2 regions of the Enterococcus sp. JNUCC 77 genome follow, and region 1 is predicted to be linked to the other one. Evidence: riboswitches for the same ligand, from Rfam matches in the RefSeq annotation. Region 1 holds a riboswitch; the other holds the start of a gene.
The links. Region 1 has a riboswitch for magnesium ahead of ACVWNY_RS12195 (FtsW/RodA/SpoVE family cell cycle protein). Riboswitches for the same ligand answer to the same signal wherever they lie in the genome.
Positions count from the first base shown of each region.

Region 2: another riboswitch for magnesium. It lies ahead of mgtA (magnesium-translocating P-type ATPase); the one in region 1 lies ahead of ACVWNY_RS12195 (FtsW/RodA/SpoVE family cell cycle protein).

Region 1 covers NZ_JBTHIG010000001.1:2,506,839-2,510,266, forward strand. Annotated here, with positions in the region: gene ACVWNY_RS12190 (phosphatase PAP2/LCP family protein) at 1-879, opposite strand, end outside; M-box (ykoK) riboswitch at 976-1,142, opposite strand; M-box (ykoK) riboswitch at 1,749-1,916, shown strand; gene ACVWNY_RS12195 (FtsW/RodA/SpoVE family cell cycle protein) at 2,026-3,168, shown strand.
Region 2 covers NZ_JBTHIG010000001.1:1,257,564-1,260,991, forward strand. Annotated here, with positions in the region: gene ACVWNY_RS06265 (aminotransferase-like domain-containing protein) at 1-890, shown strand, start outside; gene ACVWNY_RS06270 (nitroreductase family protein) at 902-1,630, shown strand; M-box (ykoK) riboswitch at 1,686-1,852, shown strand; gene mgtA (magnesium-translocating P-type ATPase) at 1,978-3,428, shown strand, end outside.

The sequences.
Region 1 (3,428 bases):
CTTCCGTTTTGAATCATTCGCAATTCCCATAATTAAGAAACTTACAGGTTCACCTTTAGCCAAATCTGGACTTTTAGTTGACGATTTTCGTGGTTTATACATTGTGTTCGCTGTTTTTTTTAAATTATGATACATGCTGACGCCGTAAGCTGATATAGAAAGAGTTCCTAAAAATAAAAGAGTCAAACTGAACACTAGGAGTAAACTTTTTCTTTTACGATGATGTCGTCTACTCCGTTGCGTGATGTCTTCTTCTGCGAAAGTTTGTAAATAACGTTGATTCACAACACTGAACGAAAAGTTTACCCAGCTATAGCTTAGAAGCATACCCGCAATTACGTCACTAGGATAGTGAACGCGGAGAAGGATTCTTCCTAAAACAATCAGAACAAGATAAGCAACTAAAAAAATTTTTATCCCTTTAGCTTTTTCAACTTTAAGATAAGTTAAAGTGATAAAAACCGTACAGACAAGGCACATCGCCAACAGAGAATGCCCACTAGGGAAACTCGCGGAACTTCGATCGACTAAAGCACCTAAATCTGGTCGAGTTCGACCAATAATATGTTTAAAGACGCTCCCTAAAAAGCCTACAATTAAAAGGTTACTAACGGCCCAAAAGGCAAGAACTTTTTCTTTTTTCTGAAAAAGATAAATCATAAGTAACAAGAAGAACAGGGACATTGGGCCAATCGTTGCTGTTTTCGCCATCAGATTGATAATCGTTAAAAGTGACGTATTTAATTGCCATTTGATGTGATAGATTGCCTCGTCTATTTGTTGAAACCAATTTGGACTGGCAGCCACTAATAGCGTGAGGCAAGTAAAACAAATGGTTGTTATGGTGTAACGTGGAATTTTTTTTTCTGATCTTTGCATGAGAATCCCTTTCTTTTTTCCTTGAAAGAGGAGACTAAGCCAGCATTGATCGTAAATAAGCAATTGCTACTTTCTAAAAAAGCAAACAGTACATCAATCGGTTCTCATCGTCTGAGCTTTAGCACTATCCAACGTAAAGATTTCTCTTAGCTATCTTTAGAAGAGCCTTAATTCGACAATTCCTGTTTTACACATTGGTGTCTTTCGACATTTCTGCGCAATAGCCTATATTTGGATAGGAGCCTCACCTAACAAGGTTATTTTATCTAACTGCCAAAAGTATAGAATTAAGGTTGTATTGCTTTCAATCATTTTGAGTAAGTTTATTTTTTTTTTAATTATTTCAATCGTATTATTGGAAAAGAATAATGAATATATTGAAAAAAACAATTTTCCGTCCACCAAAAAAATATTTACAAATGGTTACTTACTTTGACGGGAATGCATTCACGTTCTTCAATATTCTGTAAAACAGTTCCGATTACTTAATTTTGCTAAGAATTTTACATCATCAATTGTTTGGTCACTTATATTCTGAATTGTCACTACTTTACTCTCATCTTTTAACAAGTTCATGGTTATTACCAGTTATATATCTAAAGTCTGTAGAACATTTTTTGTTATTATTTGATCATTTATTTATGTTTTTATAATTTTTATTCCATATCCAGTTTTTTTAAAAAATAAAAATTTTATTGTAATAGCAATTAATAGAAAAGCATAACTTAATATAAAAATAAAAACCCTTTGCAACACTATTTGACGGAGAGCCGATTAAATAAAGAATTAATAAGAATTTATCAGCTTTTTTTTAAGATTTTTCCAATTCGTTGTATCGGCAAAAGAAATAAATTAATATGAACGCAATTAAATAAACTTGTTAGGTGAGGCTCCTATGTAAAAATAGGTTATTGCCCAGAAATATCGAAAGATACCAATGGGTCAAACAGGAATTGTCGAATTAAGGCTTTTTCAAATAACTAAGATATTTTTTCTTTACGTTGCATAGTGCTAAAACTCGAACGATGAGACAACCTTATAAAGGTCAAAATCTGTTCAAAAAAGGTTTTAGGCCTTTTTTATTTGGGTTACTTGTAGAATTGGTTATCAATTCCACCTAACTATCGTTTTAGGAGGAGAAATTGAATGATCAAGAATAGAAAAATTGACATTGTTATTTTAGTTCCATATTTTATTTTATCTGTAATTGGGCTTTTAGAAATTTATAGTGCCAGTTCTTATAGACTGATGGTCACAGATGAATACTCGCTAAGCTTATTATATCGGCAATTTATATTTATTATAATAAGTTTGACAATAATAGGGGTAACCTTTTTTATAAAGCTTGAGTATTTGCTACACCCACTTTTTATTAAGGGAGGTTTAATAGTTTCATTTCTCCTTTTAATTATGGTAAAAGTCGGTTTTTTTGCTGTAACTGTCAATGGCGCACAGAGATGGATTTCGATAGGGGGATTTCAGTTTCAACCATCTGAAATCATTGTTATATTTCTAATTTTATATTTAGCAAGTTATTTTAAAAATAAAAATATTACCAATGTAAAATTGACTAAACCATTTATTATTACAGGGTTAGCTACTGGCTTAGTATTATTGCAACCTAAAATTTCTGGAGCATTTATGATTATAGTGATAGTCGCAGTAATCATTTGGGCGGCAGCAATTCCTGTTGAAAAAGGAATAATAGGGATAGGCTTATTTTTAATGGGGATAATTTTAATAGCCACTATTGTATTAATTTTAGGCGAAAACAATTTGTTGCCAACATTTTTTTCTCATGCTTATAATCGCATTTCTATAGTTCACAATCCTTTCTTAGATGAGCATGGATACGGATATCAAATGGCTAATTCTTACTATGCTTTATATAATGGTGGTTTTTTAGGACTTGGCTTAGGCAATAGTCTTACTAAGCAGGGATATCTACCAGAAGCAGAGACAGATTTTATTTTTTCAATTATTAGTGAAGAATTGGGGTTGCTAGGCGCTATATTTGTCTTATTTTTAATTTTTGTAGTTTGCTTAAGGATTTTTCAGAAATCCATTCAATGCAAAGATCAGCAACTGAGCTTAGTACTTATTGGATTTGGGACGCTGATACTTATCCAATCTAGTATCAATGTCGCAAGCGTCTTAGGATTAATTCCTATGACAGGAGTACCATTACCCTTCGTAAGTTATGGAGGAACTAGTTATTTAATCCTATCTTTTGCCTTGGGTATTTGTTTAAATATTATATCTCGCAAAAATCTCTATCTTCTAAAATAATATAAACCATAATTATCACCCATAAGAGATCTCTAGAAATCTAGTCAGTAGTTTCAATTCTAAAAGCTTACTTTTTTGAATGTCTCCTATGGCAGTAATCTGAACAAAAAAGAGAAATTACTTATTATTTAATATACACCTATGAGTTACATTGTAGAGAATAGAATAAATCCGTATTGGCAATGCTTTATTTGGAATAAAAAGTGTTAATTTTGGGAATGGGAAGGGTAACCACTGTAATTAGAAAAAGTATACTAATG
Region 2 (3,428 bases), 1.2 Mb from region 1:
AAGTGCTAATTACATCAGGAGCCAAACAAGCCATGTTTTTATTGCTTCAAGTGATGTTACAAAATGGCGATAGTGTCGCGATTGAAGATCCATCATTTTTGTACTCTTTGCCAATTTTTGCTACTGCGGGCATTCGATTGTACGGTGTTGAATTAGATAGCCAAGGAATGCGAGTGGATCAGTTAGAACAATTGATTTTAACCAAAAAAATCAAAATGATATTAGTCAATCCGACCTTTCAAAATCCAACTGGCAGGACTATGTCTTTACAAAGAAGAAAAGAATTAATTGATTTAAGTCGAAAATATCAAATTCCCATTGTAGAAGACGATGTGTTTAGCGAATTGGCCTTCGTAGATTTACCGCCGTCCTTGAAAGAACTTGCACCAGATGAAGTCATTCACTTAGGTTCCTTGTCAAAAATATTTGGTTCATCTTTGAAAATTGGTTGGATTGTTGCAAATCGTGATTTGATTGTGCGTTTAGCCGAAGCACGTCAAATGGTTGATTTTTCTTTAAGCGTTTTTCCACAGGTTGTTGCCAGCACTGCATTAAAGGATCCTTATTTTAATCAAAAGCAGCAGAATTTAGTAGACACCTTAAAACAAAGCGCTCGTGATTTTGAAAAAGAATTAAAGCTTTTATCAAATGATTGGCAGTTTGAACCGATTGAAGGTGGGTTGTATGCTTATTTAACCTGGAAAAATAAAAAATTAACGAGAAAAGATTGGGAACTTTTTTTAGATGAACAATTATTGGTAGCTCCGGCGTTTTTATTTAGTAATGATACGATGTCCCTTAGGATTAATTACACTCGTCTAAATCAAGAAAATTTGGCAGTGTTTTTTAATAAATTTCAACAAATCACCGATCAATTGAAACAAAAATGAAGGAGGTCAATATGAATAATCAAATGCTAGATCTATTACAAACCCGTCGTACGTACCGTGATTTCGATGAGAATTATCAACTATCGGAAGAAGAATTACAGGTGATTTTATCAGCTGCAAGACAGGCGCCAACTTGGATGAATGGACAATTCTACAGTATTTTTGTGGTAAAAGATTCCTCAATTCGAGAAAAATTAGTTGCAATGAATCCAGGTAATCCCCACATGCTAAAAAGCTCTGTTTTTTTAATTTTTGTTGCTGATTTAAATCGTTCAAAAAAAGTCGCTGATAAATATGAGGTTGATTTCCCGATAATTGAAGGAATTGATCCATTATTGACTGCGGTGACTGATACAGCCTTAGCCATGAATAGCGCAACATTAGCCGCTGAATCCCTCGGGTTGGGTAGTGTTATTGTAGGAAGTATTCGCAAAGACATTGATGCAATTAGCCAATTATTAAATCTACCCGATTATATGTTTCCAGTAGCTGGAATGAGCATTGGTAAACCAACTGTTGAAATGAAAGTAAAACCACGTTTACCCGAAGAAGCTATTGTATTTTATGACACTTTTAAAGATTATGACTATCAAGTGATTGAAAAATATGATGAAACGATGGACAAATTTGCAGAAGCCAGAGAAACAAAAATCTGGAGTCAAAAATTTGCTGATTATTTTTCACAAAAACCAAATACTGCAGTTGATCAATTTCTTAAAGATAAAAAAATTCAAAAATAACTTTAGATGATTTGACAGAAACAGATTTTCAATTTATAGTTATTTTATTAAATAATATAAATATTGTTAGGTGAGGCTCCTATATGGACATAAGCTACTGCCGCAAAGGAATCGAGAGACTCCGAGTTGGTCTAACAGATGCCATCGTGAAGGTGACGTTTAACGTAGCTGACAAATTTTGTCTACGCCCTATAGTGCTAAAGCTCAACGATGACATGATTGAGGTTATTTCCGCATGCTTGTTGTTGAGTGTGCGTTTTTTTGTGTCTGACAATGAAAGGTGGTGAGGAAGATGGATCTTGACGAACATCCGAGTAAGAGAATAAGAAATTGGAGGAATTATTATGATGAGCAAGAAAAATCTCCTTGCCAAAAATATCAGCAAGGACCAAGAACTAAAAAAATTAGCACAATTAACTGATCGGGATTTATTTTTAAACTTAAGGACTTCTGAAAAAGGTTTGTCAAATCAAGATGCAAAAACGCGTTTGGAAGAATATGGGCCCAACGAAGTATCTGCACAAAAACCGACGCCTGCTTGGTTATTGTTTTTACAAGCCTTTAACGATCCTTTTGTTTATGTTTTAGCATTGTTAGTGATTGTTTCAATTGCCACTAAAGATTTTCAAGCGGCAATTGTAATGGTTATTATGATTTTAGCGAGTGTTTTAATCACTTTTATTCAAGAATACCGTTCCCAAAAAGCCAGTATTGAATTAAAAGAATTGATTGAAAATACCTCTGCCATTACAAGAAATGGCGAAACAGCGGAAATACCAATGGATGAAATTGTTCCTGGAGATATCCTAACTTTAGCAACGGGTGATATGATTCCTGCTGATGCAGTTTTGATTTGGACCAAAGATTTGTTCGTTAATCAATCTTCGTTAACGGGTGAATCAATGCCGATTGAAAAATTTATTAATAGTGCCCACAACAAAATAAGTGAGGAAACTGCCCTAGATTTATCAAATTTAGTTTTTATGGGAACAGATGTCTTGAGTGGTCAAGGCAAAGCTATTATTTTAAAAACCGGGCAGCAAACATTTTTTGGAGACATTGCTAAAAATGCAACAGCCAAACGTGGGAAGACAAGTTTTGACATTGGTTTGACGAAAGTTAGTAAATTGCTATTACGGATGATTATGGTTTTATTCCCTTTAGTTTTACTAATTAATGGTGTTACTAAAGGAGATTGGAGCAGTGCTTTCTTCTTTGCAATTGCCGTAGCAGTTGGTTTAACGCCAGAAATGCTTCCAATGATTGTTAGTTCAAATCTGGCCAAAGGTGCTTTGACATTGTCTAAACAAAAAGTGATTGTGAAAGAACTAGCTGCGATTCAAAATTTAGGTGGCATGGATATTTTGTGTACTGATAAAACCGGTACGATTACAGAAGATCGTGTGGTATTAGTTGAACATTTGAACCCTTTAGGGGAAGAAAATCGCCAAGTTTTAGATCTAACTTTTTTAAACTCAACTTATCAAACTGGTTGGAAAAACTTAATGGATATTGCAGTGATTAATTACTATGAAGAACAAAAACAGCAATTACCTTATCAAACAGTCCAAAAAATCGATGAAATACCCTTTGATTTTTCACGTCGTCGTTTGACAGTTGTGATTAAAGCAGATGATCATCAATTAATGATCACAAAAGGTGCGGTTGAAGAGATGGCGACTGTCTGCGATAAAGTAGAGATTAATGGAGAAATCTTACCCTTAACTGATGAATTAAAAGAAAAATTGCAAGAAGTAAACCAAAAAATGAATCGTCAAGGTATGCGAGTAATCACGGT